DNA from 3 places in the Peribacillus sp. Aquil_B1 genome. Region 2 is predicted to be linked to each of the others. Evidence: riboswitches for the same ligand, from Rfam matches in the RefSeq annotation. Region 2 holds a riboswitch; each other region holds the start of a gene.
The links. A riboswitch is a leader RNA that binds a small molecule or an ion and turns the genes downstream of it on or off. The one in region 2 is predicted to bind cyclic di-AMP.
Positions count from the first base shown of each region.

Region 1: another riboswitch for cyclic di-AMP. It lies ahead of MPH60_RS00690 (APC family permease); the one in region 2 lies ahead of MPH60_RS22745 (TrkH family potassium uptake protein).
Region 3: another riboswitch for cyclic di-AMP. It lies ahead of MPH60_RS27160 (cation:dicarboxylate symporter family transporter); the one in region 2 lies ahead of MPH60_RS22745 (TrkH family potassium uptake protein).

Region 1 is NZ_JAKXEE010000001.1:126,135-137,289, forward strand. Features, by position in the region: gene MPH60_RS00650 (YjcZ family sporulation protein) at 250-372, shown strand; gene MPH60_RS00655 (hypothetical protein) at 446-619, opposite strand; gene MPH60_RS27660 (cytochrome P450) at 698-1,519, opposite strand; gene MPH60_RS27665 (cytochrome P450) at 1,555-2,091, opposite strand; gene MPH60_RS00665 (hypothetical protein) at 2,287-2,427, opposite strand; gene galU (UTP--glucose-1-phosphate uridylyltransferase GalU) at 2,683-3,543, opposite strand; gene MPH60_RS00675 (DUF6044 family protein) at 3,715-5,385, shown strand; gene MPH60_RS00680 (glycosyltransferase family 2 protein) at 5,400-6,422, shown strand; gene MPH60_RS00685 (GtrA family protein) at 6,382-6,837, shown strand; cyclic di-AMP (ydaO/yuaA leader) riboswitch at 7,154-7,297, shown strand; gene MPH60_RS00690 (APC family permease) at 7,437-9,263, shown strand; gene MPH60_RS00695 (RhaT/GlcU family sugar-proton symporter) at 9,729-10,583, shown strand; gene MPH60_RS00700 (SDR family oxidoreductase) at 10,599-11,155, shown strand, end outside.
Region 2 is NZ_JAKXEE010000004.1:304,039-315,193, reverse strand. Features, by position in the region: gene MPH60_RS22790 (aminoacyl-histidine dipeptidase) at 1-450, opposite strand, end outside; gene MPH60_RS22785 (VanZ family protein) at 490-1,098, opposite strand; gene MPH60_RS22780 (MerR family transcriptional regulator) at 1,316-2,140, opposite strand; gene MPH60_RS22775 (GNAT family N-acetyltransferase) at 2,247-2,696, shown strand; gene MPH60_RS22770 (ABC transporter permease) at 2,791-3,807, opposite strand; gene MPH60_RS22765 (ABC transporter ATP-binding protein) at 3,804-4,529, opposite strand; gene MPH60_RS22760 (TetR/AcrR family transcriptional regulator) at 4,648-5,247, shown strand; gene MPH60_RS22755 (MFS transporter) at 5,300-6,553, opposite strand; gene MPH60_RS22750 (hypothetical protein) at 6,910-7,101, opposite strand; cyclic di-AMP (ydaO/yuaA leader) riboswitch at 7,434-7,576, shown strand; gene MPH60_RS22745 (TrkH family potassium uptake protein) at 7,746-9,083, shown strand; gene MPH60_RS22740 (potassium channel family protein) at 9,107-9,763, shown strand; gene MPH60_RS22735 (STAS domain-containing protein) at 9,911-10,744, opposite strand.
Region 3 is NZ_JAKXEE010000011.1:7,216-18,370, forward strand. Features, by position in the region: gene MPH60_RS27150 (hypothetical protein) at 1-204, shown strand, start outside; gene MPH60_RS27155 (efflux RND transporter periplasmic adaptor subunit) at 219-1,478, shown strand; cyclic di-AMP (ydaO/yuaA leader) riboswitch at 1,680-1,827, shown strand; gene MPH60_RS27160 (cation:dicarboxylate symporter family transporter) at 2,000-3,259, shown strand; gene MPH60_RS27165 (hypothetical protein) at 3,320-3,562, opposite strand; gene MPH60_RS27170 (class I SAM-dependent methyltransferase) at 3,819-4,058, opposite strand; gene MPH60_RS27175 (hypothetical protein) at 4,255-5,037, shown strand; gene MPH60_RS27180 (D-alanine--D-alanine ligase) at 5,433-6,515, shown strand; gene MPH60_RS27185 (UDP-N-acetylmuramoyl-tripeptide--D-alanyl-D-alanine ligase) at 6,667-8,049, shown strand; gene MPH60_RS27190 (PP2C family protein-serine/threonine phosphatase) at 8,105-9,256, opposite strand; gene MPH60_RS27195 (DEAD/DEAH box helicase) at 10,615-11,155, shown strand, end outside.

The DNA of each region.
Region 1 (11,155 bases), on a different contig from region 2:
CAATTTAGGCAGGTGAACTGGAATAGATTCCTAATCCGTAAGGAAGGAATTGTCTTTATTATCTGAAAGTATTTGGATTTTATGAAATGAATCATAGGGAAAATTAACCAATCGGCGCAAGGCTCTCTATTGAATGAAATACATATTGAAAAGAGAGAAAAATAATTCCGTTTAATCGTAATAATTCTGAGATTTTGTTTGGAAGAGAATACGATGATGTAATCAGTTCAAGTCCTTCCATAAAAATGAATAAGGAGTGATGGCGCTTTTGGATTTGGAGGAGGTTTCGCCTTTATAATCGTTCTGTTTATCCTTTTAGTAATTGTTGGAGCCAGCACTAGAGGCGGCAAGGGTTATGGAACATACTGCTGAATAACAAAAAACCGACCATTCAAGGTCGGTTTTTCTTTTAATATAAGGGACGAAGCGGGAGAAGCTAACGAGACTATCCGTTTTCATATAAAAAGGGGAGAGGGGGTGTCTGTAGGTATTCGGTTTCTTGTATCGGTTCAATTTCGCTTAGAAATTCCAAATAACCGGTATATACCTGTGAGGCCATCCCTAAATAGTGCAATTCAGTGTGGATGATTCCCTTCCGTGGTGAATGGAGCATATACATTTTTTCATCCCTCCTTTCTAAAAGAATAGGCCAGTCATTCTTAGGCGTTAATCGAACCATGAGATCGTTCTTTTTACTTCAAAAATTGGATGTGCCAGGTTCGAAGGCTTCTGCATCTCTTTCTTCTATCACCATGCGCAGTCCATTCTTGGGTCTGAGTGTAAGGGATGAAAGAGGGGTTACTTCATGATGGTCAGGTGCAAGCTTTATCCTATACCGCTTTGCAATGCAGGCCAGGACAAACACCGCTTCCATCATGGCAAAATGATTGCCGATACAAACCCGCGGCCCTCCGCCAAATGGAAAGTAAGCGAACGCAGGCAGGCTTTTCATGAAGTTATTTTCAAATCGCTCAGGAATAAATAATTCCGGTTGATCAAAATACTGTGGATCATGCTGCATCACATAAGAACTTATTAGAATCATATCGCCTTTTTTAAAGCGATATCCTCCTATTACGACATCCTCCGTCACATCACGGGATAAGATATAAAGTGGCGGGTACAGGCGAAGTGTTTCATGAATGATATTTTGAGTGTATGGTAATTTCATGAAGTCTTCAGGCTTGGGTGTCCGGTGACCGATTATGCTATTCACTTCATTGAAAAGCTTGGCTTGTATTTCTGGATGCTTCGAAATTGCGTACAGTGCCCAGGAAAGAGCATTTGCTGTCGTTTCATGACCGGCAAGGAAAATAGTCATTAATTCATCACGGACCTGATGGCTTGTCATACCTAATCCGTCGTCTGCATCACGGGCGTCCATCAGGATCCCCAGCATGTCTTCATGTTTTTCTGTGTCGTTCTTCCTTTTTTCAATAATGCCGTAAATCACTTTATCAAGTCTTCGTATCGCCTTTTTATATTCACGGTTGATTTTGGTGGGTACCCATAATGGCATACGGAAAATCTTTCTCATCCTTTTGACTGTAATTCTTAAACATTTTCCAGCGGTTTTCCAACAATCTCATACCCATCCTTGAATTCCATGCTGAACATCGTCTTGCTGATTATCCCGAGAGTGATGTCCATCATATCCTTCGTTATGATCCGTTCCTCATCATGTTGCCAAGTTGATATAAAATCCATTGTGGTATCGATCATATCCTTGGCGTATTGGCTAATATGAGTCTTTTTGAAAGAGGGTTGGATAAGCCTTCTCTGTCGCATATGAAAGTCTTTTTCGCTTGTAAGCAGACCTTCACCGATAAGCGGTTTTAAAACATTGAAGTCCTTGGATTTGATGAAGGATTTTTGTTTTGTTACGAGTATTTGTTTTATTAAATCAGGATTTAAAACGTGATAAACATTTTGGAATGGGCCTAAACGGAATTTAGCGACTTCTCCATATTCCTTGGCCAATCGGGTCAGAAAGCCAATGGGATCTGCTTGAAACTCCATTGTATGTCCGGAAATCAGCCTTCCTTTTGGAACCTTTGGAGAAGTGCGGAAGACATCATCAGCGTGGCTCAATGTGGTTTTTCCCCTTTCTTTAAAATAATTACATGTAATCATTCTATGAGGGTCAGCTAAATTGGTTTGGACAAGTCGTTAAAGAAAGGGCGGATAATTCTATGAAGAAAAAGCTACTTAAGTTAGCCATAAAAAACCTCTGGCTGAATAGAGCCAGAGGTTTTCATGAAAGCTTTAGATTTTATGATGTGGGATTTAACTTCTTTCTTCATCGTCTCCATGTTGGAGACGATCAGTTTTTTCATTAATGGGCCCGCCAAATTCTGCATTGATTTCCTTAACCACTTGATCTAAGAATTCATCTGATATTATCGGATTATTAGATTTTTTATGCATGTACAATCCTTTCTGGATATCGTTGTTTGGATCATTTATTAAGGATACGTTATCAACATAACCTCACTTTTAATAAATTATTCTTTCTTTGTCCAACATTTTCACTTGCATTTACATTTCACGGAAGCATTTATAGAAGACAGTATATTTAGCTTAGAGATTATGGTACGTCGAAATCTTACCATCAAAGGGTTGAATCCAATGTGGAAATAGCCCAATCACCTCAGGGCAATTGGGCTTGGGTTATATACTTGATTAAGGGAACAGCTGCCTTAAATATGTTATTAGCTGATCACGAAGTTCAGGTCGTTTCATGGCGAAATCTATTGAGGCTTGAAGGAAGCCGAATTTATCGCCGACGTCATATCGATTTCCTTCGATGATATACGAGTATAATGGTTCCTTTTCTAACAAAAGGTCTAAAGCTTCAGTAAGCTGGATTTCCCCCTTCCGATCGGGCTGAACGGTTTCAAGGATTTCAAAAATTTCAGGTGATAAAATATATCGGCCAATAATCGCCTGTGTTGAAGGTGCATCCTCCACTTTTGGCTTTTCCACTAGGTTTCTTACCAGAAATAAATCCTCATATCGTTCTTGGAAATTTACGATCCCATACTTGGAGACATTGGCAGGTGACACTTCCTTACATCCGATAATGCTCGCTTGAACCTTGTTATACCGTTCCATTAACTGCTTCAAAGCTGGAACCTGGCTATCCACGATATCATCCCCTAACAGGACGGCAAAAGGTTCGTCTCCGATAAAAGTTTTGGCACATAAAACTGCATGCCCCAGACCTAGTGGTTCCTTTTGTCTTACATAGTGGATATCCACCATGTTGGAAATGTTCTCCACGATCTTAAGCAGCTCATTTTGACCTTTCATTTGCAGGAGCATTTCTAGTTCAATGGATTTATCGAAATGATCTTCAATGGCACGTTTGTTTTTACCCGTAACGATGATAATATCTGTAATCCCTGATTGAACCGCTTCCTCGATAATATATTGAATGGTGGGCTTATCGACAATCGGCAGCATTTCCTTTGGTTGAGCTTTCGTAGCAGGTAAAAACCGTGTTCCTAAACCGGCTGCTGGAATCACCGCTTTCTTTATCATAGCCCAGCCCCTTTTTAAGGTTCTTTTATATGCTTTTTATTCTACCCTTCATTTTATGTGGCAATTGGTTGACCTATATCAAAAAAGGTGAAAATAAATCCCTGAAAAAGAATAGATTTACATTTAAAGCAAATATTATGGATATATGAATTGAGTCAAGAGGTGTATATTTTGCCAATTGAAAAACAAGAGAGAACACAAATCCTTTTTGCCTTAATCGTCATTGTTTTATATCTTTCTCCTTTATTCATCCTCGGAGAAAATGCGCATATTCGTGTACATGATAATTTGGATTCCAACCTTGCCTGGTATAAAGTCCTTTCAGAAAGCGGTGAGTTATTCGGTGCAATTGACGCCAGAATTCCGCAGATCATGAATGGGCTGCCACGTAATGCTTTTGGCAGTGAGTTCAGTATTATCGTGTGGCTTCATGCTCTTTTCCCGACAATGGTTGCATATGCAATAAGCCAGGCATTAACAAGGTTTATTGCATTCTTTGGCATGTATATCTTATTGAAGAAACATTTGGTTACAGGAAGACAATCAGGTTGGATCAGGGTTGGAACATCCTTGGCCTTTGCCCTTACCCCATTTTGGCCATCGGGAATGCTCAGTACACTCGGGATGCCGCTGGCACTTTGGGCTTTTTTGAATATTCGCAGCAAGGACCATTCGTGGAAGAATTATTTGGTCCTTACACTTTTACCGCTTTATTCAAGCATTGTGCTTGGTTTTTTCTTCTTCCTAGCTGCAATGGGCCTTCTTTGGTTAACGGATGTAATCAGGGGAAAAGGGTGGAATATAACATTCCTTCTTTCAATCGTGTATATGACCTTCATTTTTGGTTTGGTGGAGTATCGTTTGGTGTCTTCATTCATTTTTGATTCGGAGCCAAACAGCAGAGATGAATATTTTCACGCCAGGCTGCCGCTCGATTGGGTCATCAAGCTTACTTTCAAAAATTTCGTTCTTGGACATACGCATGTCATGACTGTACATGCGCTTATCATTCTGCCGATTACCGTCTTTGCCCTTTATATCATTCTGACCAAAAAACTGTGGAGACAGGAAAAGGTATATGTATTTTTATTCGGCTTGAATTTTATACTCTCAGCATGGTACGCATTTTGGTTTTATAAAGGCTGGCTTCCTTTAACGGAAAGGTTCCATACCCTGGATACCTTTAATTTTGCCAGATTTCACTTTTTAAGGCCGATGGTGATTTACTTGGGCTTTGCCCTCGCGATAAAAATCATTTGGGAACACAGCGACTATGCTAAGAAAACCCTTTCTATTTTCATAGCCGTTCAAATTCTGATCTTAATGGGTTTCAATGAAGAAATCACTCACAATAAAAAACCCTCTTTTAAAGAGTTCTATTCAGAAAGCCTTTTTCAGGAAATAAAAGATCATATTGACCTTCCACAGGAAGAGTATCGTGTTGCTAGCATTGGACTGCATCCTGCAATCGCACAATTTAATGGATTTTACACCCTCGATAGCTATAACAATTTCTATCCGCTTTCTTACAAACATCAATTTCGTCAAATAATTGAAAACGAATTGGCTAAGAATAAAAACATCAGAATCTACTTTGATGAATGGGGAGGACGTTGTTACCTATTTACCGATGAGCTTGGAAAGCATTATATGTTCAAGAAAGGCTCAAAGAAAGAACTGGAAAATTTGGACCTCAACATGGATGCGTTTAAAGGATTAGGCGGGAAGTATATATTTTCTGCCATCCCAATCAACAACGCGAAGGAAAACGGATTGGTACTGGATAGGGTTTTCACGAAAAAAGGCAGCAAATGGAAAATTTATTTATACAGAGTCATGTGAAAGGGGGGAATAGAATGAATTCACCGATAGTAACGATTGTTGTACCTTGTTATAACGAAGAAAGCGTTTTGCAGGATACCATTTCCCAGCTTTGTGGATTGATGAGGGGATTAGTCGAAGAAAACGTTGTTTCTGGTCAGAGTAAAATTCTGCTTGTTGATGATGGAAGCAAAGATCAAACCTGGAAGATCATTTATAAGGAAACGATCAATAATGAATATGTTCGCGGGCTAAAGCTTTCCAGGAATGCAGGACATCAAAATGCGCTTCTGGCAGGTTTGTTTACAGCCAAGGAAGCCTCGGATTGTGTGATTTCCATTGATGCAGATTTACAGGATGATATTCAAGTCATCCCTGAATTCATTCGGAAATTCAATGAAGGATGTGAAATCGTATATGGTGTCCGCCAGAAAAGGGACCTTGATTCATTTTTTAAACGGACATCTGCAACTGGTTTTTATAAATTGATGAACAAAATGGGGGTTAACCTTGTCTATAATCATGCCGATTTCAGGCTAATGAGCAAAAGGGCGATCGCGGAGCTGGAACGATTTGATGAAACGAATCTTTTTTTACGGGGCATTGTCCCGCTCATTGGGTTTAAGACGGACTCTGTTTATTATGACCGAAAAGAAAGATTGGCCGGGGAAACGAAATATCCATTTAAGAAGATGGTTGCTTTTGCGCTTGATGGCATTACTTCCTTTTCAGTTACACCGATTCGGCTTGTCTTATGGCTAGGATGTCTTTCCTTTTTCATTAGCTTACTTTTTGGGTCTTACTTTTTATGGTTAAAGTTTTATGGACAGACTGAAACTGGTTGGACCTCATTAATCACCTCCATTTGGTTGATCGGCGGACTGCAGTTGATTGCTGTCGGCTTGATTGGGGAATATATCGGTAAAATCTATAATGAATCCAAACGCCGGCCTAAATATATTGTTGATCTTGATCTATTTAATCCGCTCGATTTGAAAAAACGGGAGCAACTGGACAATGAACGGAACAGTATTGAAAAACTATCTAAAACACACTAACTCCTTCATCCGTTTTTTATTGGTTGGAATAGTCAATACAGCGGTTGGACTTTCCATCATGCTTTTTCTTATGAATGTCCTTGAATTATCATACTGGGTCTCCACCTTTTTCGGCAATGGTACGGGAGCTATAACGAGTTTTCTTTTGAATAGGACTTTTACCTTTAAAAGCGATATAGAATGGCGGCGAGGAGTTGCCCGTTTCTTTTGCGTCATCCTGATTTGTTATTCCGCAGCTTATTCTATAGGCCAAGCTATTGCAGAATCTCTGGAAGGATCCGTTCATTTATCCATACAACAAAATTTGGCTGTTCTCATAGGAACAATCTTTTATACCGTGCTTAACTATATTGGCCAGAAATATTTTGTCTTTAAAAAAGGCAATTTGAGACCAATTCAAGAAGGAAGGAACTAATTAGGTGAATCAGTGGAATAGTGCCCCTATCGGACAGATGCGATCCGAGCTGGGGCAGAACTGGTTAATTTCTTTCAACGCCTTCTCCATGAGGCTGATTTTTTTCCTTTTCAGACCACCCTTTGTTCATCGACTCCTGGATTATTTCTGTATTAGACGTTTACTTACCTCCTTTCCGACCTTCGAATCATGTCATTGCAGGACTTATGTTATATACGTCAAAACAAAACCTCACGAACAAAGAATTTTTCAGTTTTTGAGCAAAATTTTCATTTACTTTTCCATTACACGGGAGTATGATAATCAACAGTTTCATATTTCTAAATCGCTTAAACCTTATGGTGCGGGGGACCCGTTATTGGGATTGTCTACAATCCAAGGGGTGAATCCTTTAAAAGGTAGGGCTACTCTAAGGCCCGAATCCGACAGCTAACCTCGTAAGCGTTATATGAGAAGGAAGGTGGAGCTTGTTAGACAAAAAAATTGATGTCTACAGGTCTATTTAGCTATGACTTGTAGGCATTTTTGTGTTTCGTCTCGTTTTTTTGCTACAGCTGGGTAACATAAACTTATAAATTAACTATGGTGGTGACTACTTAGTGTTATCTTCTATAAAAAGGTTCTTGATTGGAAGACCTTTAAAGTCAAATGCGCTTGGTGAACAAAAGCTTAACAAAACAAAGGCTTTGGCGATATTATCTTCTGATGCTTTGTCTTCGGTTGCTTATGGACCTGAGCAAATATTGATCGTTCTGATCACAATCGGTGCTGCAGCATTCTGGTATTCCATCCCTATCGCGATCGGGGTATTGATCCTGTTAGCGGCATTGATTTTGTCCTATAGGCAAATCATTTTCGCTTATCCGCATGGCGGGGGGGCTTATGTGGTTTCAAAAAACAATTTAGGAGTCAATCCAGGGTTGATAGCCGGAGGATCCTTATTGGTGGATTATATATTAACAGTGGCTGTAAGTGTTTCGGCAGGTACGGATGCCATCACGTCCGCTTTTCCCGGCCTGCACTCATATAATGTCATCATAGCCATCATTTTCGTCATTCTACTTACAATCCTGAACCTGCGGGGGGTTACGGAGTCGGCCTCTGTCTTGGCCTATCCGGTGTACCTATTCGTTTTAGCATTGTTCATCTTGATTGGTGTTGGAATTTTCAAGATTTTGACGGGGGGAGTTTCACCGGAATTACACACGTCACTAGGGACTCCGGTAGCGGGCATCAGTTTATTCATCCTGCTAAGAGCATTTGCATCAGGAAGCTCCGCATTGACAGGAGTAGAAGCAATTTCCAATGCAATCCCGAACTTTAAAGATCCAGCCCCGAATAATGCGGCGAAAACTTTAATAGCGATGGGTTCATTGCTAGCTGTATTATTTTCGGGAATCGTATTCTTAGCCTATTATTTAAGCATCGTTCCAAGCGCAGAGGTGACGGTCGTCTCCCAGATCGCTGAAGAGATCTTTGGACGGAATTTCATGTATTTCTTCATTCAAGGTACGACTGCATTGATCTTGATACTTGCGGCCAATACTGGCTATTCGGCCTTCCCTCTGCTTGCGGTAAATCTGGCGAAGGATAAATTCATACCAAGGGCGTTTACGATCAGAGGGGACCGATTAGGGTATTCCAATGGAATCATCATACTGGGACTCGCATCCATCATCTTGATAGTCGCATTTGAAGGACATACAGAAAATCTTATTCCGCTTTATGCGGTAGGGGTATTCATTCCATTTACGTTGTCCCAGACTGGCATGATTGTTAAATGGCTCCGCGAAAAGCCAAAAGGCTGGATGATGAAATTAACCATTAATTCAATTGGTGCCATAATTAGCTTTATCGTCACGATGATATTCTTTTTAACCAAATTTACTCAGGTTTGGCCTGTATTGATTTTTTTACCTATCATCATTTTAATTTTTCATCGAATTAAAAAGCATTATGAAGCAGTTGGTGACCAACTAAGGATTACAACATGTGAGCCGATCTTACCAATTGAAGGAAATATCATTATTGTACCTGTGGCAGGTATAACCCATGTGGTTGAGAACTCTTTAAATTATGCAAAATCTCTATCTGCACATCAGGTGATTGCCGTTTATGTCGCTTTTGAAAGAGAAGACGAAAAGAAATTCGAAGAAAAGTGGGAAAAATGGCAGCCAGATGTCAGACTCGTTACACTGAATTCTTATTACAGAAGTATCATTCAACCACTAACTAAATTTGTGGACACAGTTGAACATAAGGCTAGTGAATCCAATTATAAAGTTACGGTGATCATCCCCCAATTCATTCCGAAGAAGGGCTGGCACAATATACTTCATAACCAATCAAGTTTACTGATCCGCGCCTACTTACTTTATAAAAGAAATGTGGTTATTACGACAGTGCCCTATCATTTGAAGAAATAAGTTCCATATCTATTACTGTAGACAAACCTACATAAGGTTTGTCTACAGTTTTTTTGCTTGTACAAATTTGGACGTTGTTTTTACTTCAGGCACTCGCTTTCCGCGGGCGGCCGGGAGCCTCCTCGGCGCGCTTGCGCCTGTGGGGTCTCTCTTGGACTAGCTATTCCCGCAGGAGTCTCGCACATCCGCTCCAAACAACTATGTTTAAAAATGTTAGATAGTACAAACTGAGCAAACCTACATAAGGTTTGCTTTTTTTTATAACCTAGACAGCAGTACTGCTGTATTTACTCTAACGCTCCCAATATTTATCAGCATCGGAAGCCCTTTTTATGTAGAACACTATTTTTGCAAAAACACTTCATAAAATTACCAAGGGTCATTTCAAATAATGCGAACATATTAAAAAGAAGACATAAGGAAATTTACTGCTTAGTTTTGAACTTACATATATGGGGGTTGAAAATGGATATATTATTAGCTCTCTTGCCGGCAATATTTTGGGGAAGCATCGTTTTATTTAATGTGAAACTAGGGGGTGGGCCCTATAGTCAAACACTAGGTACAACGATTGGCGCCTTGATTTTTTCAATAGGTGTTTATATTTTTGCCGATATTAAGTTGTCACTGCTGGTGTTTGGAGTCGGAGTTGTTTCTGGGTTGTTTTGGGCCGTTGGACAAGCTAATCAGCTTAAGAGCATTGATTTAATGGGAGTATCCAAAACAATGCCGATATCCACTGGAATGCAGCTCATTTCAACGACTTTATTCGGGGTCATTGTTTTTAATGAATGGTCTACAATGAAAGCAATCATTTTAGGCGTGTTGGCGTTAGTCTTCATTATTATAGGAATTGTCTTGACTTCCTTGGAGGATAAAGAATCAAAAGAGGGCAAATCGGGAAACTTGAAGAAAGGAATTGTTATTCTGCTTATCTCGACATTCGGTTATTTGGTTTATGTGGTCGTGGCCCGTCTTTTTAATGTTGATGGGTGGTCAGCGTTGTTCCCACAAGCGATAGGGATGGTGATAGGCGGTCTATTATTGACTTTTAAACATAAACCGTTTAACAAATATACGATTCGCAATATCATTCCAGGATTGATATGGGCTGCAGGGAACATGTTTTTATTCATATCCCAGCCTCGTGTGGGAGTAGCCACTAGTTTTTCCCTTTCGCAAATGGGCATTGTCATCTCAACTCTTGGCGGGATCATCATTTTACGTGAAAAGAAAACGAAGCGCCAACTAATTGGAATCATAATCGGAATTATCTTGATCATCATTGCTGGGATTATGCTCGGAATGGCAAAAAGTTAATTGGAGGGTGATTATATGTATACAGATTTAGAAGGTAAGGTCGTTGTTATAACCGGTTCATCCACTGGTTTAGGAAAAGCGATGGCCATCCGCTTTGCTAGGGAAAAGTCAAAGGTCGTGGTTAATTATCGCACTAAATCCGAGGAAGCGGATAGTGTAATGGAGGAAATCAAAACAAATGGCGGGGAAGCTATTGCAGTAAAAGGCGACGTCACCGTTGAAGAAGATGTGATTAACCTTGTTCAATCAGCGATAAAGAATTTCGGGAAACTTGATATATTCATCAATAATGCAGGAATTGAAAATCCTGTTCCGTCTCACGAGATGCCGTTAAGCGACTGGAATAGGGTAATCAATACCAACTTAACGGGGAATTTCTTAGGCTGCCGTGAAGCTATCAAGTATTTTGTCGAGAACGACATTAAAGGGAATGTTATAAATATGTCCAGTGTACATGAGATGATACCCTGGCCTTTATTCGTTCACTATGCGGCAAGCAAGGGCGGGGTGAAACTGCTTACGGAAACCCTGGCTCTTGAATATGCACCAAAAGGGATCCGTGTGAACAGCAT
Region 2 (11,155 bases):
CATTGTCGTTTCTTCTTCAGTCGTTATGACTATTTCAAGAGAGGGATGCGGAATAACATTCGCATCCAATAATGCCAAAGCATAAGCAACAGCAATTCCATTATCAGCCCCCAATGTTGTATCCGTTGCATACAACATGTCTCCCACAATCCTTAATTGAAGCGGATCCTTCTCAAAATCATGAACCGTCCCCTTGTTCTTTTCGCAAACCATATCCATATGCCCCTGGATAATGACTGTAGGTGCATTCTCATATCCGATTGTGGCAGGCTTTTTGATAATCACATTCAGCGCCTCATCCTGGATCACCTCCAGGTTCCTATCCTTAGCGAAGCGAACCAGATAGTCACTGATCGCTTTTTCATTAGCCGATCCTCTCGGGATTTTCGAAATCGCTGCAAAATAATGAAACACCGGATGGCTCGATAATTCTTCTAACGTGCTATACATGGAAATACACCCTTTCATTTAACCTATTTGTACTGCCTCTCATCTTTTTACTTTTCCAGAATGGAACACTACGACTTTCTTGAACAAAGGATACAGAATGTACCCCAGGTAAACACCAATCATATTCAGGATCAGGTCATCAACATCCAAACTTCCGCGCCGAAAAATAAACTGACAGATTTCGATGCCCGAAATCGAAAGAAACGGATAAATAAATTTCCTTTTAGCGGAAGGCTCTTGCCCTTCCCTGGACATCAAATACAGACCGAATGGAATGAACAGCCCGATATTGGCGCTAAGGTTATAAAATGACACAAGGTCGTTCGTTTCGTTCGATAAATAAGAAAGAATCGTAGAAAAAGGGATCAAATTATATGAATATACCTGGCCTTCTGGCCGAAAGAACAGCAAAACCAATAATGATAAACTGTAGCCAAACAATACTGCCTGCCCTAAAAGGCGCGGAACTCTGACCGTTTCACCTCGAAAATAAAGAACCGCAAACGAAACGAAAAGAAGGATACAAAACCAGACAACCATGATTACTAAAGGATTCAAGTATAGTAAAAGCTGAAGGAATAAAGGCAAACCGCACAAAAACAATGCTTGCGACAGCAAAAGGGAAAGCATGACCGATTTTAGAGACATACAACTCCCCCATTCCATTTATTTCTAAATCATTGCATATCCTTATATCCTAGGACAACTTTAACAGTCCGTCAACAAACTGAAGAGTAAAACCTGCCATTTAGAATCTGTCAGTATATTCGTCAAGGGTCCGCTTTTTCACGGCTAATGGCATTGCTTGAAATGATTCATTCGAATGTTTTAGTCCTCTCCCGATCCATGTGAAATCCCCCCAGCCTCATTCCACTTCAACCATGATTTGCGTCAGGTAATTTTCATACCCCTTTACCGCGACTTCATCCAAGATGTATTCTTCGTATGCAAACGATTTGAGGTTCAAGTTTTCACTCTCCATGAATTGTAAGATTCTTTCGTACGTTTCGGAGATATTTTTATAACTGCCTTTATGATAGGCAACAACATAGAGTCCCTTCGGTTTTGAATAGAAGGCGGAGGCTGGGTGCTTTTCCATGACTTTCGTGTACAAAAATGAATAGTCATCATGATTCCCTTTGATGATGTTTTCTTTAGTAATCATGGTCCCGATCGGGAATCCTGTGTAAAATTCATTTTCATTACAGAAATTAATGAAGTCAGATGTAGATTTTAAGAATTCGGCATCAGAAGAGTTCAGGATGGATTCACTAAGGAAGAGCTGTTCTTCCTCCTGAAGTTCCAAGGTGATTTGAGAGTCATCTATACAAATCGCTTTTTCAGTGAGGGATATTTTCGTTTCAATGATTTTCTGCACTCTGTGAAGGTTCCTTATCTTTTTTTCTAACTCTATGGTCTTTTCTTTGAAAAGTTCAATCAGTTCCATAGGTGACCTGTTAGTAAGAAACCATTTGACCTCTTTCAAAGGCATATTGAATTCTTTTAAAAGAGTGATGACCGAAAAAACTTCAAATTGTTGATAGGAATAATACCGATAGCCCTTTTCGTTTTTTATATCGGGAGTAAGAAGCCCAATCTCATCATAATGAATGAGCGTTTGTTTTTTTACATTGCATAATTTGGCGAATTCGCCAGTAGTGAAATATTTGCCTACATTTCCATCGGGCATTACGATCTCTCCTCTTGACTATATGGTAACCATATACCTTAGGGTATTTATATATCATGATAACAAAGCGTATAACCAAGTGCGAAATGAGGAAGGAAAATAACTGATGAAGACCACAATAAATGAAGTCTCGAAAGAAAATGTAACGGATATTTTGAATTTGCGAATAAACGAAAAGCAAAAGACTTACATCGAAACGACTGAACAATGTTTAAAAGACGCTAAGGAATGTAAATTTTACAGGCCAGTTGGGCTCTATTATGATGATATCTTGGTCGGCTTTGCGATGTATGGATTTTTCCCTGGGGAAGGCGAAAATGGCAGAGTGTGGTTAGACCGCTTTTTCATTGACGCTGCACATCAGGGTTACGGGCTCGGAACCATCTTGTTGGAGGCTTTAATAAAAAGAATAATAGAAGAATATGATTGTCCTGAAATCTATTTAAGCATAGTTGAAGATAATCAGGCTGCCCTTCATTTGTATAGGAAGTTCGGCTTTGCATTCAATGGCGAATCAGATTATAACAACGAAAGGCTCATGGTCAAAAAAGTGTAAGTATCTAGATCCTTTTCAACTAAAAGTATGTCAGTAAAAAAAAGCCGCTTCCTCATTTTCCAGGAATCCGGCTTCTTTTGTTAAATTGTTGATTTCATAGTGCACGGTATTTTTTTAAACTAATGATATTGATGGTGATGAAGACGACGGCAAATGCCAGGAGAATGAGCAGATCCAGTGAAATCTCATTGAACGTGAAGCCTTTGTACATAATGCCGTTCATGGCATCAGATGCGTAATAGAGAGGCATGACCTTGCCGATTTTTTGCAGCCAGTCCGACATGCCATCCAATGGGAAAATCCCTGTAAAGAAGACTTGCGGCACGATGACCAGCGGAATGAATTGTACCATTTGGAATTCGGATGTCGCGAAACTCGATAGTAATGTACCAAGCGATAAGGCAACGAGCGCGACCAGTATATTCGTCAGTAACACGAGCCAAATGGAGCCAACAAGGACGATATCCAATACATTGACAGCATATAGTACGACAATTATGGTTTGAACGAGAGCAAATAAGCCATATCCGATCACATAGCCCGCTACGATTTCGTATCTTTTAATCGGGGTGGCAAGCAGCCGTTCCAACGTACCACTTGTACGCTCCTTCAAAAGCGCGATACCCGCTATTAAAAATACAAAGAAGAAAACGAAAAAGCTCACGAGCATCGGACTGAAAGTATCAAAACTCTTTGTGTTGGCATCTCCGTATACATATTGCTCCTTAATGGAAGGAGTTTTTTTTTCATTCCCTTGCAAGCCTTGCATCATTTGCATTTGAACAGCCTTTGCACGGGTCGGTTCGTCGTTCAATAGTGTGAGTTTCATTTTGCCATTTTCAATATGCAGCCAGCCATCCGTATCATTTTCAATCATCTTTTCCTGCGAGAATTCCTCAGCAGCCGTGACTTGAAAATCCGCTTGTTTCAATGCTTTGACCATGGTTTCATCACTGCCTGTAACTACGAGTTTCAAATCACTTGCTTCTGTATCGAAAATAAAATACATGAGCGTTAAAATGAGCAATGGAGCCAGGAAAAATAAAGCGAGTGTCCTTCGATCGCGGCGCAGCTGCTGGGTAATTCGAGTAACTAGAGAGGCAATTCTCATTTTAGGCCACCTCCAATCCTTAAAAAAACATCATCAAGCGTTTCCGCGGCAAATTGTGTTTTTAAAGCTTCCGGGGTTCCTGCCGCGATGATTTCACCTTCACGCAGCATCGCCAGTTTATCGCATCGTTCCGCCTCATCCATCACATGCGTCGTGATGATGATCGTCTTTTGATCTTCATTCTTTAACCGCTCAAGTTCCTGCCAAATCGATTGTTTCAACAAAGGGTCTATTCCTACTGTCGGTTCATCCAAAATGAGAATCTCCGGATTTTGGATGAGTGCAACCGCCAGTGATAGACGGCGTTTCATTCCCCCGGAATAATGCGCAACCCGAACCTTCAAATCATTCGTCAACTGTACGATTTCAGCTGCATACTGAATGCGTTCCCTTCGTTCCTTTTTCGAAAAACGATATAGCTTCGCAAAAAATTCGAGATTTTCAGCTCCCGTCAGTTCTGTATATAAAGCATCGGACTGTGCCATATAGCCGACATCCATTAACAGTGCTTGATTTGGCACTTCATGATCCAGAACCGTGACTTTACCCGCATCGGGCTTAATCAATCCGACAATCATTTTAATCAAGGTTGTCTTTCCGCATCCGGATGGACCTAATAAGCCAAAAATTCCGTTTTTTTCAATATTCAGGCTCAATGGCTGAATGACCTTTTTTTGATGAAAACCTTTGGCAATTCCTTCAATGGAAATCGCGTTTTTCAATGTACACACATCCTTTCTCTTTAATTAACACGGTGTTGAGTGTATCATCATTCTAAGGCAGCATTTGGTCTAATACAATCAACACATTTGGAAAAATGTTCAGTGAAGGAGACATTCCATGGCATCGATTCATGAGGATATGGTACAGAAGACGAAAATGCAGATACAACATCATTTCATTGCACTCGTTGAAGCAGAGGGGTTCTCACATGTATCAGTGAAGAAAATTGCAGAGCGTGCCAACATTAATCGGGGCACATTCTATTTGCATTACACAGATAAATATGAATTGATGGATCACTTACAGCAGGAATTGTTACATGAACTTCAAACCCGCATTACTGCCATTTTGCCGAAAGAGGCTTTTTTGGCTCTTCATCAACAGCAACTTTACCCGCCTTTCGTAGCGATTTTTCAATTCATCAGTGAACATGCCAACGCATTAAGGGCGATTCTTGGTGATCAGGGCGATCCTTCTTTTGCCAAAAAAATTAAGCGCATATTCGGTGAAATACTGTTGGAGCGTTTGATCAGCCTGCATCCAGCAGCTAAAGATGAAGCATTCCGCATGTATATGCACGCCTTCCTGACATCGGCGATTTTAGGGGTGATTCAGGAGTGGCTGGAGAATTGTGAAGAACAAACGGCGGAAGAAATGGCGAAAATCCATTTTCAAATCTTGAACTTCATCAGTCAATTGCGCACATTCACCCAATGAACGATTCATTAAAGGCATGTTCAATCAACATGCCTTTTAAATCAGATTACAACTATTCCTTCGTTTCTACCTCTACATCACCAACGGAATAATATCTGCTCTTCGAGGACTTCATACTAAGCAACGACAATAAAATTGATAAAGCGAACATGATCATGGAACCTAAAATCACCACGAACCTAATCGAAATGAAATGAGCTGAAACACCAACAATTGCGGTAGACATGATGATCAACAAAGCTTCTAACAAACCAAAAACACTTCCGACCCTGCCCATGATTTCCACCGGAATATTATTTTGATAAAAGGTTTGAAAGCCTGTGTTGGCGAAAGCCAATGAAAAGGCAATGATGAAAAATCCGATGGCGGCCAGTGAAAAGGAATTCGAAAAGGCATAGACCATATAACCTATCGAGACAAATAAAGATCCAAGACCAATTAGGTGCGAGATTTGCACTTTACTGATGAATACGGCATTGACTATGGCACCTGCAATGATGCCTGCCCCGGCGATGCTTACAAGGAATCCGTAATCGCTGTCCGACAAAAGGAGCTCAGCCTTGGCAAACGCAGCTTCTTGGGAATCGATCGCCGTTTCCATCACCACCATGCAGCTGAATAAGAAATAAATGATCATGATATAGGAAGATTTCCGGCTGAAGTCCAGGACGATGCCCCAATCCTTTTTCATGATGGTCCAAGACAGGTAGTGACTGGATTGTTCAAGGGGATGATCCTTTTCAAGATTAGGCATGAATAGAGTGATGATACCGGATAACAATAAGGCAGCCGCGTTAATATAAATCGCCAAAACGGGAGTACCAATCAAGAAAAGGATCCCCGCTAGCGCCGGCCCAATCAAAAAAGCTCCAGAATCCATTAAGCTTCGTAATGAGTTAAATCGTTTCCTCTGTTCAACGGGAATTAATTTTGTAATATACGACCTTGATGTTGTTACGAACATGGCCCCTGCCATATTGATCACGAAGACAACGGAATAGATGACCCAAATAGAAGAAGTCAATGGCAGCAAAGCTATGAATACCGTGCGAAATAGGTCAAGTGCCACCATAAGATTCCGCTTATTTATCCGATCGATCACGCTGCCTGCCCACACATTCGTAAATAGGGCAGCCATCGGTTTTACGATATAAAGTCCAGCTACCGCCAAGGCTGAATCAGTCATATCCAGAACGATTAAATTAAGTGCAATGAAATAAACCCAAGAACCGAAGTTGGAGATACCAATTCCGCACAATAGAATGGATGGGTATTTCCAGGATACTAATGTATTTCTTAATGTCATCGCTTCTCCCCCTTTGACCGAACAATAAAAAAACCGTCCCCACGCAATGGTCTCGGGACGAGGTCAATTTGCGGCGCCACCTCTATGCGTCACCATACATCCCCAACTACCCTCAGCTGCTCGAGGCTCTTTTGGAAAGTGGTCATTTCATTTACTTTTCTCCTCTTTACGTCCACATTATTTATTTCTAAATTTTAACATTAATGGTTTTGTAATGTAAATAACGCAAAAAAACTCATTTAAAATAAATGAGTTTAAAAGCAAAACAACATATGGATTTTTCGCTCAGCGTTCCCGGATAGAACACAGGGATTTTATAATTGAATACCGCTAATGATGTTGGGGATTTGGTTGATTTACCTTAGGGAAAACAATTTTAAAAACGGATTCTTTTTCTTATCCGTTATCCTTAACTCATCCATGATGATTTGATCCTCATGATCGGCTATCCATTTCCTTAGTGCATCTTTATCCTGGCATTGTGTTAAATATGTCTGGCCACCCTTGCCTGTAGCATTAATAACATATCTATTGAACGTCTTCTCCATAATTGCCCGCCTTTTTAATAAAATGTATTGAATTTTTAAATACGAATGCAATGCTTTTTTCTTTATCATTTACAAAAGAAACATAATATATCTATTACAAATTTTGATTGGCAAATAGCGTGTTTTGCTTAAAAGTATTGAATAAAGTACATCGATGCCATTTATCATAATCGGATTAATCGAACCTATCATAATGTGCTAACTAATATTTGTCAATACGTTTTTAAAATGTAAATGAATCGTAAATTTTCAGTCTTGTTAAAGAAATATTTTTTTGCGATTTAGGGGTTTACAACTGCTAAATGATGGGAGTAGAATACGTTTATCAATTTAATGCATTTCGGCCTAAACTCAAGGGAATTGAGTACGGAGGACCCAATCAATTGGGGTTAATTCTGCCTTGCAGAAGGGATGAGATCAGCTCTTTCGCCATCCTACCCGTCAGCTAACTTCGTCGGCTAAAGCGAAGGAGGTCATAAGACCGCCTATTTCGGGAGTTTTTTTGCACGCTTTTTGTGGCAAAATAACTGTTCGTTGTTTTCGCTGGTCTTTTTATTATGCCTTTAAAAAGATTCTGATATCAGATTGATGATTAAAATATCATACAGTTTTACACAATTTTTTTATAGGTAGGGATGATCAATTTGATAAAAGCAAAAAATTTGTTGGATCCGCCAAAAATCCTTGTACTCGGGTTTGCCATCCTGATACTTATCGGGTCCTATATATTGACCCTGCCGATTTCTACTGAAAGTGGGAATGGTCTTTCTTTTCTTGATGCTTTATTCACCGCAACCTCCGCTACTTGTGTAACAGGGCTGGTCGTAGTGGATACGGGATCGACCTTCACCACTTTTGGTGAGTTGGTCATCTTAACACTGATTCAGATAGGCGGCTTAGGGTTCATGTCATTTGCGACGTTTTTCTTTTTCCTTTTAGGCAAAAAGATTTCTTTAAAAGGCAGGTTACTCTTGCAGGAATCCTTAAATAACCTATCCATGGCAGGTGTAGTCAGATTAGTGAAGCGGCTTTTAATTTTCACAGCCATCATTGAGGGCATTGGCGCCCTTATTTTATCGATTCGCTTTTCTTTTGACATGCCAATCGGCAAAGCAATCTATTACGGGGTATTTCATTCCATATCGAATTTCAATAATGCCGGCTTTGATTTAATGGGGGAATTCAGGAGTTTGACTCCTTATGTATCTGATCCATTCGTAACCCTTACCGTCGCCTTCCTCATCACGTTTGGCGGAATAGGTTTTATCGTGATGAATGAACTATACGAATATCGGAATACCCATCGTTTATCCGTACATACGAAGATTGTTCTGGCGACTAGCTTGACCCTTACGATTGCCGGTGCAATTTTAATCTTTTTATTCGAGTTCGGCAATGCCAAGACATTGCAGCCTTTATCTCTCATGGGTAAAACGCTGTCATCATTATTTCAATCGGTATCACCAAGGACGGCAGGCTCCAATACGCTGAATATCCCTGATTTAACTCAGCCAACATTACTGCTCATCATTTTTCTGATGTTCGTCGGGGCTTCACCCGGATCGACTGGCGGCGGGATTAAAACGACTACATTAGCAACGCTTGTTGGAACGGTTTGGTCACAGATTAAAGGAAAGGGTGATGTGGTATTATTCCGGCACCGCATTGTGAGTGAAACGATCTTTAAAGCATTATCCGTTACATTCATTGGCGTATCCATGGTTTCAATCATCTCCATTCTGCTGACCATCACTGAAAGCGGAACTGATTTCTTGATGATTTTGTTTGAAGCCACTTCAGCATTCGCCACAGTGGGACTTTCAATGGGCTTGACCCCGGAATTATCACCGGTTGGCCGGATGCTCATCATTTTTACGATGTTTGCAGGCCGGGTGGGTCCTTTGACTTTGGCCTTTGCTATCGCCATGAGGCGCAAACCAGATCCGTTCCGCCGGCCAAAAGGGAAAATCATGATTGGCTAATCATAAATGAAGGAGTGTACAGGATGGGAAAACGACAATATGCCGTGATCGGCTTAGGCAGATTCGGAACCAGCGTGGCACATAGATTATATACGGCCGGCCAAGAGGTATTGGGTATTGATGTCAATGAAGAAAGAGTCGAGAGTGCGGAACTGAGCGTTACCCATGCGGTCATGGCGGATACGACTGAAGAAGAGACATTGAAATCAATCGGAATCCGTAATTTCGATTGTGTCATCGTAGCCATCGGAAATGACATGCAATCCAGCATTTTAACTACCTTGCTTTTAAAAGAGCTTGGGGTCGAAAAGGTCATTGCCAAAGCCCTTAATAAAAATCACGGTCAGGTGCTCACTAAGATCGGTGCCGACTGGGTCATCTATCCTGAGAGGGATATGGGGGAACGGGTCGCGAATCAGCTCCTTTCCCCTAACATGCTGAACTATATAGAGCTCTCCAAAGAATACAATATCGAGGAAATCATCCTCCCCATGAGCATGAAGGGAAAAAGCCTCAGGGAGCTTGATTTACGGGCAAAATATAATATCAGCGTCATTGCCATCGTGAGTAATGGGGAAATTATCATAGCACCCTCACCGGATCAGGATATCCATGAAAAAGATATGCTTTTAGTGGTTGGCAATAAAGTAGATCTAGCCTTCTTTGCCAATATTGAATAACCGGGAGGTTCCGGCTCTTGCTACATGGAGCCCGGTACCCATTTTGAATGCAGCATCACCTATACATGCGAGAAGACCGCCATATGGAGGTCTTCTCGATGAAATTTATAACGAGCATTCCAATGCCCTGGATATGTATGTTATGTATTATTTTATCGTACTGATCGCTTGGGCAAGAGTGGACTTTATCGTCACTTTATCAAAAGGCAGTTGAAGCTTAACGGCAGTCATGGCTATTTCCGGCCGAAGTCCTGAAAGGGTTGTTTGAATTCCGATCAAATGTAAGGATTCAATCAATTGTGACAGCTGGTGTGCGGATCCACTATCTATTGCATGAACGCCCGAGAGGTCAACGAAAAGCCTGGTGACATTTTTTTCTGCACACTTTTGTAATGTGTTTTCAAGCAAGGACATGCCCCTCGCTGTATCAATATCGCCTATAAGGGGAAGTAACGCCGTATGATCTTTAAGGGAAATGATGGGCGTGCTCAATTCATCGATCGTTGCCTGTTGGGCTTTCATGATTTTATTAGCATACCTATGATTCGCTTCCGTAAACCTCTCCATCACTTCGCTGAACACCTTCACCACTATCCGATACCAGGAATTTATTTCCTCCTGCGTATATTTATCTCCATGCAATCCCACAAACCGGTCAATATAATCCAGGTATTGCTCTTGCGTTCGAAAGAACTCCCTCAATATAAAATAGATGGGTGTATTTAAATGCTGCTCATCCTGACCGATATCTTCAATCCAATCACCAAGCCGCTTAAAGAATTCACTCTCCTCTGTAACAAAGACCTGAAAGAAACGTAAATGGAATTCATTATTTTGCTGCTTAAGCTTTTTAATCACTTTGGGATCGGTTGAGCTATAAACCCCCGCCTTATCGTTCTTATTCAATGTTGCGTACCAATCCTCAGTTAATTGTCCTGCCACACCCAATAAAAAGGAATATAGTTCTTTATTTCTGTGCATAAGTTTCTCCACCTATTTTTTTTATAAAATAGCATTCCAATTGGTCTCAGTAATCAATAAATCCTATGCAGCCAATTACAGAAATCAGCATTGTCAGGTTATTGAAATATCATCAAAGTAAGCATCGAAGATAACCTCTTCCATACTTAAAATCTTATGATCTGATGCCCATTGGTCCCCTCTTTCCATATACCTTCCCAGCCGTTTTTGAAACCATACAAACACTGTTTTTCAAAAAAAATCTGCAAGAACCTACATCTAATATTCTGATAAATCTGCGTTCACCCAAAAAGCATTTTATTATTATAGTTTACCATTTTTATATTTCGTTAACAAATCCCCCCCTTTTCTTATAACGAAAAAGGACCTGCTCCCAGATCCTCCGTTCATCACCATTTCGCCCATCCTATA
Region 3 (11,155 bases), on a different contig from region 2:
TTTCTCAGAAGTGACTATTTCATTCACTTTTTCAGCGAAATGACCATTTTTCAATTTCTTATTATTGCTCTGCAATATTTTTATTTAAAGGAGTTTTCAGAACGAAATAATTATTTGGTCCTTTTATTGATTGTTCTATTCTATTTGGCCACATGGTTTGTTAAAGCCTTTTTAGCATACATCCAAGTAGGCGTATTTGTATAAGGCGGGTGAAATGAATGAGGGGAAAATGGAAAATTGCAGCGGCAACCATTGCGGCGATAGTCTTAATAACCGTTAACTTATACCTTATTGAAAAAAAAGAAAGCAAAGTGGAACGAACTGTTTACGTTGAAAACTGGACAAAGGTAAAAAAAGATACAATTACGGATACTATTCAAACAAATGGGGTAATTAAACCTGTAGAAGTGTATGATATCTATTTTGACACCAAGAAAAATGATTTTAAAAAATTCCTTGTTAAAGAAGGCGATGCGATTACGGCTGGCTCTTCGTTGTTTGAGTATACGGCGACCGAACTTGATGCTCTTAAAGCGAACTTGGAAGCGGAGAAAGCCGCAGCTGAGGGAGAAATTGCAGGGATTGAGGAATACATAGGGAAGTTGAGGTCCTATCAAGGGACCCTGACCAGTAATCCTGAAAAAGCAGCCATTGATGAATCGGTGGAAAAAAACTTGAAAATTGATATAACAACAAGTTCGTCAGATCTTATTGAAAGTAATATTGAGCAAGAAATGTACAAGCAGGAATTGGAAAAAAACAGCTTGAATGAAAAAGTGAAAATGCTTGACGCTAAAATAAGTTCAATTGAGGGGCAGTCCAGTGCGATCGTGTCGACGAGTGAGGCAGATGGTGTAGTTAAAAATATCAATAAAAACCTGAAAAACCCCATTATATCCATTGTTTCGACAAATATGGCAATTGAAGGGGATTTCTCTGAAGAGGAAATGAAAAAGGCCGAAGTGGGCATGACTATAAAAGCAAGTTCCTCTGGTTCAAAAAAGGCATTGAAAGGGACGATAGGCCGCATCCATTCCTATCCCGCTGAAGAGCCGTCATTAAAAAAAGATAACAGATTTCCATTTCAGGCACTAATCGAATCGGAAGGTGAAGAAACGGAAGCTTTGTTGGTGGGATCCAAAGTGGATCTTACTGTAATAACCAATGAGAAAGCCGGTGTACCCTCCATTCCTATTGAGGCGGTACAATACCATAAACAGCCTTATATTTACAAATTGACTAAAAAAGGCTATGTGGATAAACATTACATTACAAAAGGGCTTAAGGCTGAAGGGATGCAAGAAATCATAAAGGGACCGTCGGTGGGGGACGTCATCCTAATGGAGCCGAATGTGGCGAAGAACCATTCTTATTTCATTACCCCAATTCAATTTGAAAAAGTGAAAGCAGCAACTTATAAAAAATTCACCTCTCGGGAAAAAGTAAGATATCTGTTGCTTGGCATGTTGGAAAAATAACCGCTTCTTTCATCAAGAGAGGTGATGTCCAAAAAGTTGTTAATTATATATCAATATAACTTATGTGATTGAAAATAGGGAAGAGTAATTATAGATACAATAGCTATTAATACAGAATATTCAGACATATTTAAGGACTTTTTCTAGAACGAATGAGAATAAATATTTACAGATTATCATTTTTAGTATAATATTTTATTATAAGTTAACTCGCTTAATCTTATTCCAAGAACGGGGGACCCATTTTTGTGGATTTTATCCGCTAGGGGTGAATTCAGAAATGAAAGGGCTTTTTGTGTTTCCAATCCTAACCCGACAGCTAACCTCGTCAGCGTCTTCAAGGGAACATGTGTGAATATTCACGCCTATAAGAAATCGACACATGAAGTGTCTTTTTTTTCGGCGTAAAGACAGAGTTTTTCCAAAAAAGAAAAATTACTTTCTTTTATTAGTATCTTGTTTCCCTTACCGAGACAAAAATGTTTTTGCATCAAAGACTTTATGGAAGGTGAGGAAAGTAAATGAAGAAATTCAAATTAAGTTTAGCTAGCCAAATTTTCATTGGTTTAATTTTAGGGATTATCGTTGGTGCCATTTTTTATGGTAGTGAGTCGGCCCAAAACTTTTTACAGCCATTCGGAGACATTTTCCTACGAATGATTAAAATGATTGTAGTGCCGATCATCGTTTCCAGCCTTATCGTTGCTGTTGCTGGTGTAGGTGATTTGAAAGCGGTAGGTAAACTAGGTGCTAAATCAATATCATACTTTGTTGTGGTAACTATGGTAGCGATTGCTGTTGGTTTAATTTCAGCGAATATCATCCAGCCTGGTGCTGGTGTGAATATGGACAAGCTAGAACAAACTGATATTTCTACCTATGTTGATACAGCCGAAACTAAGCAGCATGAATCGTTCGTAGATACAATCGTTCACATTGTGCCATCCAATCCAGTTAAAGCCATGGTAGAAGGCGATATGCTAGCGATCATTTTCTTCTCCGTGTTGTTTGGACTTAGTATTGCGGCCATCGGTGAAAAGGGTAAACCAGTATTCCGTTTCTTCCAAGGTGTAGCTGAAGGAATGTTCTACCTAACTAACATGGTCATGAAATTCGCTCCTATCGGTGTATTTGCACTAATCGGTGTGACTATTTCCAAATTCGGTTTGGAATCTTTAATTCCGTTAGGAAAGTTAGCGCTTTCTGTTTACGGAACAATGATTTTCTTTGTAATAGTCATTCTTGGTCTTATTGCGAAATTTGTCGGATTCAATATCTTTACTTTGATTAAACTTCTAAAAGAAGAATTGATTCTTGCTTTCTCTACTGCAAGTTCAGAAGCGGTTCTTCCGAAAATCATGGAAAAAATGGAGAAAGCGGGATGTCCGAAACATATTGCTACATTTGTTATCCCGACTGGATACTCCTTTAACCTTGATGGTTCTACATTATACCAAGCGTTAGCGGCTATCTTCATCGCTCAAATGTACGGAATCGATTTAAGTGCGTATGAACAAATTACGCTAATGCTAGTGTTAATGATCACATCCAAAGGGATTGCGGGTGTACCGGGTGTATCTTTCGTAGTTCTTTTAGCGACATTGGGAACTGTCGGTATTCCTATTGAAGGTCTAGCATTTATTGCAGGTATCGACCGTATTCTTGATATGGGACGTACAGTAGTAAACGTTATCGGTAATTCACTTGCGGCAATCGTTATCTCTAAATGGGAAGGTCAATTCAACCCTCCTTCCAAAAAAGAACTAGAACAAGTTTCTTAATACAAAAAATCCAGAGTGAAATGTCACTCTGGATTTTTTTTTGAATGAAACAGCTCTTCCTTATTTTTTGACGATCCAAAAGCGGCAATCGGAAGAGAAAGCGTTGACATCATCGTTTTCATGGAATAATTCACTTCGATAAAAGCTTTCGATGACTGTAAACCTTGCTTCCTCCAGGCACTCAAGTACTTCAAGTTTAGTTGGGATATGGAGGAAAGTAACTTCTTGAAGCGTCTTTCCGGATGTGATAATATCCCCAAATTCATAAAGCCTCTCATCTTGTTTACCAACACACCAAATCATTTCCTCTTGCTCCCAGAAGTTCAGGTGATTTTCGTTTTTATCACGGTCATGTGTTGTGAAATGAAGAGTCCTTCAGGTTTTAAAATACGGTTGATTTCTTTTAAAGCCAATGTGCGGTTTTTTCGCTGGGGATTTGAATTAACCCATTAAAAGCGAAAATTGCTTTATTGAATGATGAGTCGTTGAAAGGGAGGTTTGTTGCATCCCCAAGGATAAAGGGTATGTCCAGGTATATTCATGCGCTATTTTTTCGGCTTCATAGCATGGCTGGTGTTAGGTCGTTTCCCGTTAGATTTTGAAATCCCTTCTTATAGAGAGCGAAGGTGGTTCTTGCTGTACCGCATCCGATATCAAGGATTGCATCTTCCTGATTTAAATATTTTTCGAATGCATATTTCTCTGATTGCCACAGACCTAAACTTTTAGTTGCATCTGCATAAACGGAAGCGGCTCCATGAAAAACCTTTTTCAATTTTATCCATGATTTATCCTTCAAATCTTCATTCTTACTATAATATGGATATTTCGAGGTTGTTGAGTGTGTTCCTTAACATGTGGGTTAATATGGAGTACTGTTGCGCATTATTCACAAGGTGCTGCTAATGTTTAATTGGGGGTTATATAACTTACGTGAAAACCCAAAAGTTTGGTAAAATAACATTATTGATTAAGAGCTCGGAAGGGGTCAGGTTATGAAGAATGATAGCAATGATATCTTATATATGTATATGCAGGCTTCCGAACGGTTTGTCCTTTTTAATGGACTCAATTTTCGTGAATTCGTCTATTCGCTGCCATATACGTTGGATTCCATCTTATTATTGAAACATGAATTCAATGGCGGGGAATACAATTTGAATGTCCTGCTAGAGAGTGCTTCATCTGAAGATATTGCAAAGCTCGTTAAAGAAAATGTCCGGGCATATGGAGATTTCTGTTGGATCGATTTTGAAGAAAGAGAAGGGCTGGATGAATTGGATGGAAGGGAAATAGCGGAACTATTATATTTAGGGCATGCAAAAACTCATCTGGATCCTCCATTTTTCCGTAAATTGAATAATCAATTTGTGTACCTTGCCCAGGATGATGGCTGGTTCAATAAAATTTATTTTCGTTCTCTTTCGACATATTATATGATGTTAGGAAGCCTCATTCCGCTAAAGCTGGAACTTTTAAAAGTAGAGAGGACTTGGCTTGGAATCAGAAAGAAAAGAGAGCTGACGGCGATTCCGGCAGAAATCATTTCTTCCTTGGCTCATATCCTGGCAGAGGGGCTCGTTTTTTCCTTTCGGCATGTTAAGTATACAAGAACGAAAATTGAGATACCGGCATGGGTCGTAGGGGATTATTTAAACATGGATGAAATGCATGATGACTTTTCAGATAGAGATATTAGGGAGCCGGATGCCTTTATCACCTTCAATCGAAAAGAAAAGGTATGGGAAAGCGTTATTAAAAATACATCATTCTCCTGATTAACCCAACTTCCGTGGTTCGTGGATAGGATTGTTTGACACCCTTGAATTTTTTAGGTGTAAGACTAACCATCTCATGCATAAAAGATAAGAGAGGGCGAAGCGCAGGAGTTGCCATAAGATGTGGCACGATTTTAACCTGTGTTCCGTTTATAGTAATCATTGGAAAAGCATCAATGATGGAAGTTTCGCTTTACCCCGCATTAACAGGCTGTAAGGGAAGCGGTGGCAAATGTAATGAAAAAGAAATGTGGTGGGCCAACAGCCTGTAAACGCCCGATTGGCTCAACTAACCATCATTGGAAAAGCATCAATGATGGAAGTTTCGCTTTAACCATTTTAGTGTAAAGTGATACAATGAACATGGTTAAAAGAATATTGGAGGGTAATAACTCATGAAAACTAAACTTGGTTTGCTTTATGGTGGAAAATCTGCGGAGCATGAGGTTTCTATGCAGACGGCTTTAGCGGTCATTAAAGCTCTCGATTTAGCAAAGTTTGATATATATCCGATTTACATAACAAAAGAGGGTTCATGGATTAATGGACCGAAGTTAACGGGACCTGCCGAGAGTGTGGAGGCATTGACATTTACATCGGATAAATCGAGCTCGCCTCTTGCCTTGCAGGCACATTCAACTGATGAAAATAGTGAGTCAACAGGGTATGACGTCATTTTCCCATTGCTTCACGGACCAAATGGAGAAGATGGGACCGTGCAAGGGATGCTGGAACTATTGAACCTTCCTTATGTAGGGAATGGCGTTTTAGCTTCATCAGCAGGAATGGATAAGGTCATCATGAAAAACATTTTTGCCCAGGCGGGACTTCCTCAAGTCAAATACACTTGGTTCATTCGTTCTGAATGGGAGAAGAATACTGAGAGTGCCATTAAAAAGGTAGCGGATGAATTGGGTTACCCTTGTTTTGTCAAACCTGCCAATTTAGGCTCCAGTGTCGGTATCAGCAAATGTAATGATGCTGATGAACTGGAAAAAGCGGTAGCGGAAGCTTTCCAATTCGATCGGAAGATCATCATTGAAGAAGGGGTCATAGCTCGTGAACTCGAGTTTGGCATACTTGGTAATGATGAACCGTCTTGTTCGGTGGCAGGCGAAATCATCCCTAAGAAAGATTTTGCCTTCTATGATTATTCAGCAAAATATGTTGACGGCAATTCTGCAATGGTCATTCCAGCGGAGATAACGGAAAGTGAGTATGCAGCATTATCTGAAATGGCCATTACTGCCTTTAAGTCATTGGATTGCTCTGGCTTGGTTCGCGCTGATTTCTTCTTAACGAATGAGGGGCAAATCTATATTAATGAAGTGAATACAATGCCTGGGTTTACTCCTTTCAGCATGTTTCCGTTATTGTGGAAGCACACAGGTGTCGACTATCCAGCGTTAATTGAAAAACTTGTGAAACTTGCCTTGGAACGTCATCAGGAAAAACAACAAATCAAATATACAGTTTGATCATGCAGGTAATGTATCAGTAAACTCCACAATCCATCACCCTTGATTTGATGGATTCCAATCAGCAGGAACCGGTGCGATTTACACTGGTTTCTGCTTCGTTTGGTTAATGGAGAGCGATTAACGGTTCGATGAATGTAGGAGGAACAAAATGATAAAGAGAACGTTAAAACAAGTACATGAAATGGCAGAGGGATTGAATGATATAAGTCCATTCGAGTCCAAAGGAATTAATGGGGTAACCATCGATTCAAGAACGGTTAAGGAAGGATGTTTGTTCATTCCGCTTAAGGGTGAGCAGGTTGACGGCCATCAGTATGTCAAGCAAGCTTTAGATCAAGGAGCTGCGGCTTCTTTTTGGCAAAGGGATGTTCCGAATCCTCCTGATGATTTACCGATAATCATTGTCGAAAATACCGAGAAAGCACTTCAGCAATTGGCGCGTTCTTACCGTCAGCAGTTGAATATAAAAGTCATCGGAATAACAGGCAGCAACGGTAAGACGACTACGAAAGATATGACGGCTGCACTGCTGGCCACTACTTATAAAGTTCATAAAACAAATGGAAACTTCAATAATCATTTAGGTTTGCCATTAACAGTGCTTTCTATGGCAGAGGATACTGAAGCGGCTGTGTTGGAAATGGGAATGAGCAGCCGCGGGGAGATCGAATTCTTATCCAAAATGGCAAAGCCTGATGTTGCGATCATTACCAATATCGGTGAATCACACTTATTGGATTTAGGATCACGCGAGGAAATCGCAAATGCGAAGCTGGAAATTGTCGAAGGTTTGGCGAAAGACGGAACGCTGGTATATCATGGTGATGAACCATTGCTCCGCAATCGTATCAAAAAGGATTTCCCTGATTTAAACGTAATATCTTTTGGACGTACGGAACAAAATGATTTATATCCGCAGACCATTAGCCAAGGGGCAGACAATACTACGTTTACAATCGCAAGCGGTGATGAGGAAACTGATTATGAGATACCCGTTTTAGGCAATCATAATGTTCTTAATGCGTTGGCAGCAATCTTGGTTGCTAAAGAATTCAATGTGGATGATTCAGCGATCCGTAAAGGTCTGTCGAATATTCAATTAACGAATATGAGGATGGAATTGGTCGAGGGCGCGAAAGGGCAGAAAATCATCAATGATGCGTATAATGCCAGCCCAACTTCAGTTAAGGCAGCAGTGGAGTTGGTTGAGGGCTTATCTGGATTCGAGAAAAAGATACTTGTATTGGGAGATATGCTGGAGTTAGGGCCACAGGAAAAAGACTTTCATTTGAAAATTGGTGAATTGATTTCCAGTGAGCAAATCGATAGGATCTTCACATATGGTCCTTTAGCCGAGTTTATTGCCAAGGGAGCGAGCAAGGCGTTTTCATCAGAGCAGGTTCGTCCTTTTCAAGATAAGCAGAAGCTTATAGAGGAACTAAAATCGTCCACACAGGAAAATGACATCATACTTGTTAAAGCTTCTAGGGGCATGAAGCTAGAGGAAGTCGTTCAAGCTCTGCAAAAATAAAAAGACATAGAAAAGGCCGTTTCTTTTTTTGAAACGGCCCTTTTTTTTATCGTGCTTAAAAAAGTGTCCCGGCAATAATGCAGATGTCATCGTTAATGACTGAATGCCTCATCCTTGAGACCAATAGCTCCTGAAGAAGGTCTTGTGTATCGAGATGGACATTTTCGATGAATTCCCTTTCGATATGGTCAGATCGGTCAATGGCGGAAGGTAGGGGCGTTTTAGAGAGTCCATCTGTATAGATGATGAAACGGCTTCCTGGTTCATACTGAAAGACAATTTTTTTAATGGGCAATTCGGAAATCAATCCGTTTGGGGTGGCTCCTTCGTTCAAATTGAGAATTTGATTGGTGCATGGGGAATACAAAAAAGCTGAAGGAAGTCCGTAATTCACATATTCGATGAGCCGGTCCTTTGTATTCACGTATGCGATGAAGGCAGCAATGCGGGCATGGTTTTTATTTTCCCGATTAACTCCTTGAAATAAATCCCGCATTAGTTTATCCAGTTCCTTTGTTATGAAAATGGGGTCTTTTACACGTTTGATAAGGTCGGGGATCAATGTCCGTATAGACATGTTTATAAGTGCCGTATGAAAGCCCTTTCCAAATACATCGATCATTATGAAGCCGTATATCCTGTCATCAACCTCCGTCCAGTAAAATAAATCCCCTGACAGTTCACTCGAAGGCTGGGAAAGGCCTTTGACCTCTATATCTTCATTATTGATCGACAAAGGTAAACCTGAAAGTTGAAGGCCCTTTGCGATTTTCAGGCTCCTTACTGATTTTTGGTGTATCATCTCAAGCTCTTGCCCCTTCATTTTTGCCGAAAGCAGTTGCATGCTGATGTTTCGGAGTGACTTTAATTTAATCCGGACTTCCACTGAATCGGCAGGGACCGCCATGGTTGCATAAAAGGTCTTTTCTGGTAAGGCTGGAGGGGTCTCCATTCCTGAAGTACGTTTGTAAATGAATAAAATAGGGATTTCGTGTGATTCTGCCAAGGCGTACAAAGAAGTTTGCTGCCAAGAGTCTTTTGATATGTGTAAAGGTAAAATAAATAATGATTTCATTAAGTCTGTTGAATTCTTGAATAGATGACTTTGATTAAGTGGATCTTCCAAAAAGGTGACTTTCTTGTTCATTTTCTTTAAGGTTCGACCGAAATCCTTACATAAAGGAACATCTATTGTGAATATGTTCATATAACCCCCCGTTATTTTGTTGATAGGTCAATCATACTGCATTTACACTTATTTGCTATAATTTTTAAGCAAAAAGATGGAATTTTCAAAAAACAGATGCTTCTATATACCTGTAAAATCAATGGGAATTCATGATAAGTCCTTTCTTTTTCCAACGGGAGGAACCGTGAAAGGGTGCTCATCATTAAAACTAATCATTCCAGTAAAAGGTTTGTTGAAACTATTTGATTTAAACTCATATCATATATAAATGGATGATCGTTTTGTGAAAAATTTAAATGGATACAGTAAGTCGACAAGAGGCCGGAAGCTCTCATCCCGAAACATGATGTTAACAGGACTAGGTTCCTGTTTTGTGAAATCATCCTAATTGGATTTCTGAAACCACTGGAACGTTTTTTTAAATAAAAAACTGTAGGCTAACTGGCTTTCTTCGAATTTGTCTAAGTCTGAATCCACTTAGGCATAAATGGATATAGTAAAACGGTGATCCTATTGATGAATTTAGTCCATGTGTTTTTTAACCCATTATTAAATGAACAAGCTATATCCTTACTCAAAAAAGTGCCACGACTGCAGATTTAACAGGAAGGAATGACTAATTTCTTCATTTTTGAAACGGTCTAAAGTTTTTAGTAACTCTGAATGGGGCGATATCCTTTATTGCATTAACAGTTTGAAAATGGTAATATGAGTATGAGTTTAAATGTCTTATCATTGATGATTATTTAAAATTAATCAGGTTGAGGCAACAAAATTGTATGTTCTTACATGTTTCATGAGTTCATTCTTGAGATTATTTTAGATTAAATAGGCCTCGCGTCTGGTCATATATAGAAGCTGCATCTCTTGGCGGCTTTAGTAGCTATTGGGAATCAAAGCCGCATTTTAGCGCTTTTCCACTTCTGCAAACCCTCAACGCACCGGGCCTGTTTTGTATAAGAATCTTGGCTCTCGTCAAGTTTTGTTCATCCAGCCTTTTTAAACTGATGAATAATAGGTGCAGCAGCCCTCACCTGAATAAAACGGTGAAACATCCGTTTATGCTACTTTTAATTTTCCATATTGAATTTAATTTTGGTTACATGTACTTTTAAAAAGATGAGCGTATGTTAATGATAAGTCTACACGTGCGCGAAGTTAAAAATGCCAGTGAATGTCCGTACTGGTATATTTCCTTTTTAAAAAATCATATTGAGTTCATTTGAACTAAAAGGCAGACATACTTTTAGGTGATAATGATAAACTTTTTATAAGAGATTAAGTAGAACATCCGTCATGATGATGAGGATTTGAACTAAACATCTGTGCATGATATGCACGTGTAAATTTACGATATAAAAAGGAGTACGAAAACATTGACATTGTTTAGCGAATTAGGATTAGATAGAACGTCCATGAAATCAATAGAAAAAATGGGATTTGAGGAAGCGAGCCCGATTCAATCCCAAACGATACCTCTAGCACTTGAAGGTAAAGACATAATCGGTCAAGCGCAAACAGGAACAGGTAAAACAGCAGCATTCGGTATTCCATTGATGGAAAACATCGATATTAATAACGAAAACGTGCAAGGGATCGTCATTGCACCTACACGTGAGCTAGCCATTCAAGTTTCCGAAGAGCTTTTCAAGCTTGGTTACGGAAAACGCGCTCGTGTACTTGCGGTTTATGGTGGACAAGATATCGACCGCCAAATCCGTGCTTTAAAGAAAAAACCACATATTATCGTTGGTACGCCTGGTCGTCTTTTAGACCATATCAAACGTAAAAATATTAAATTAGGCGGAGTTCATACTGTAGTTCTTGATGAAGCTGATGAAATGCTTAACATGGGATTCATTGAGGATATCGAATCGATCCTTTCAACGGTTCCTGATGAAAGGCAAACATTGCTAT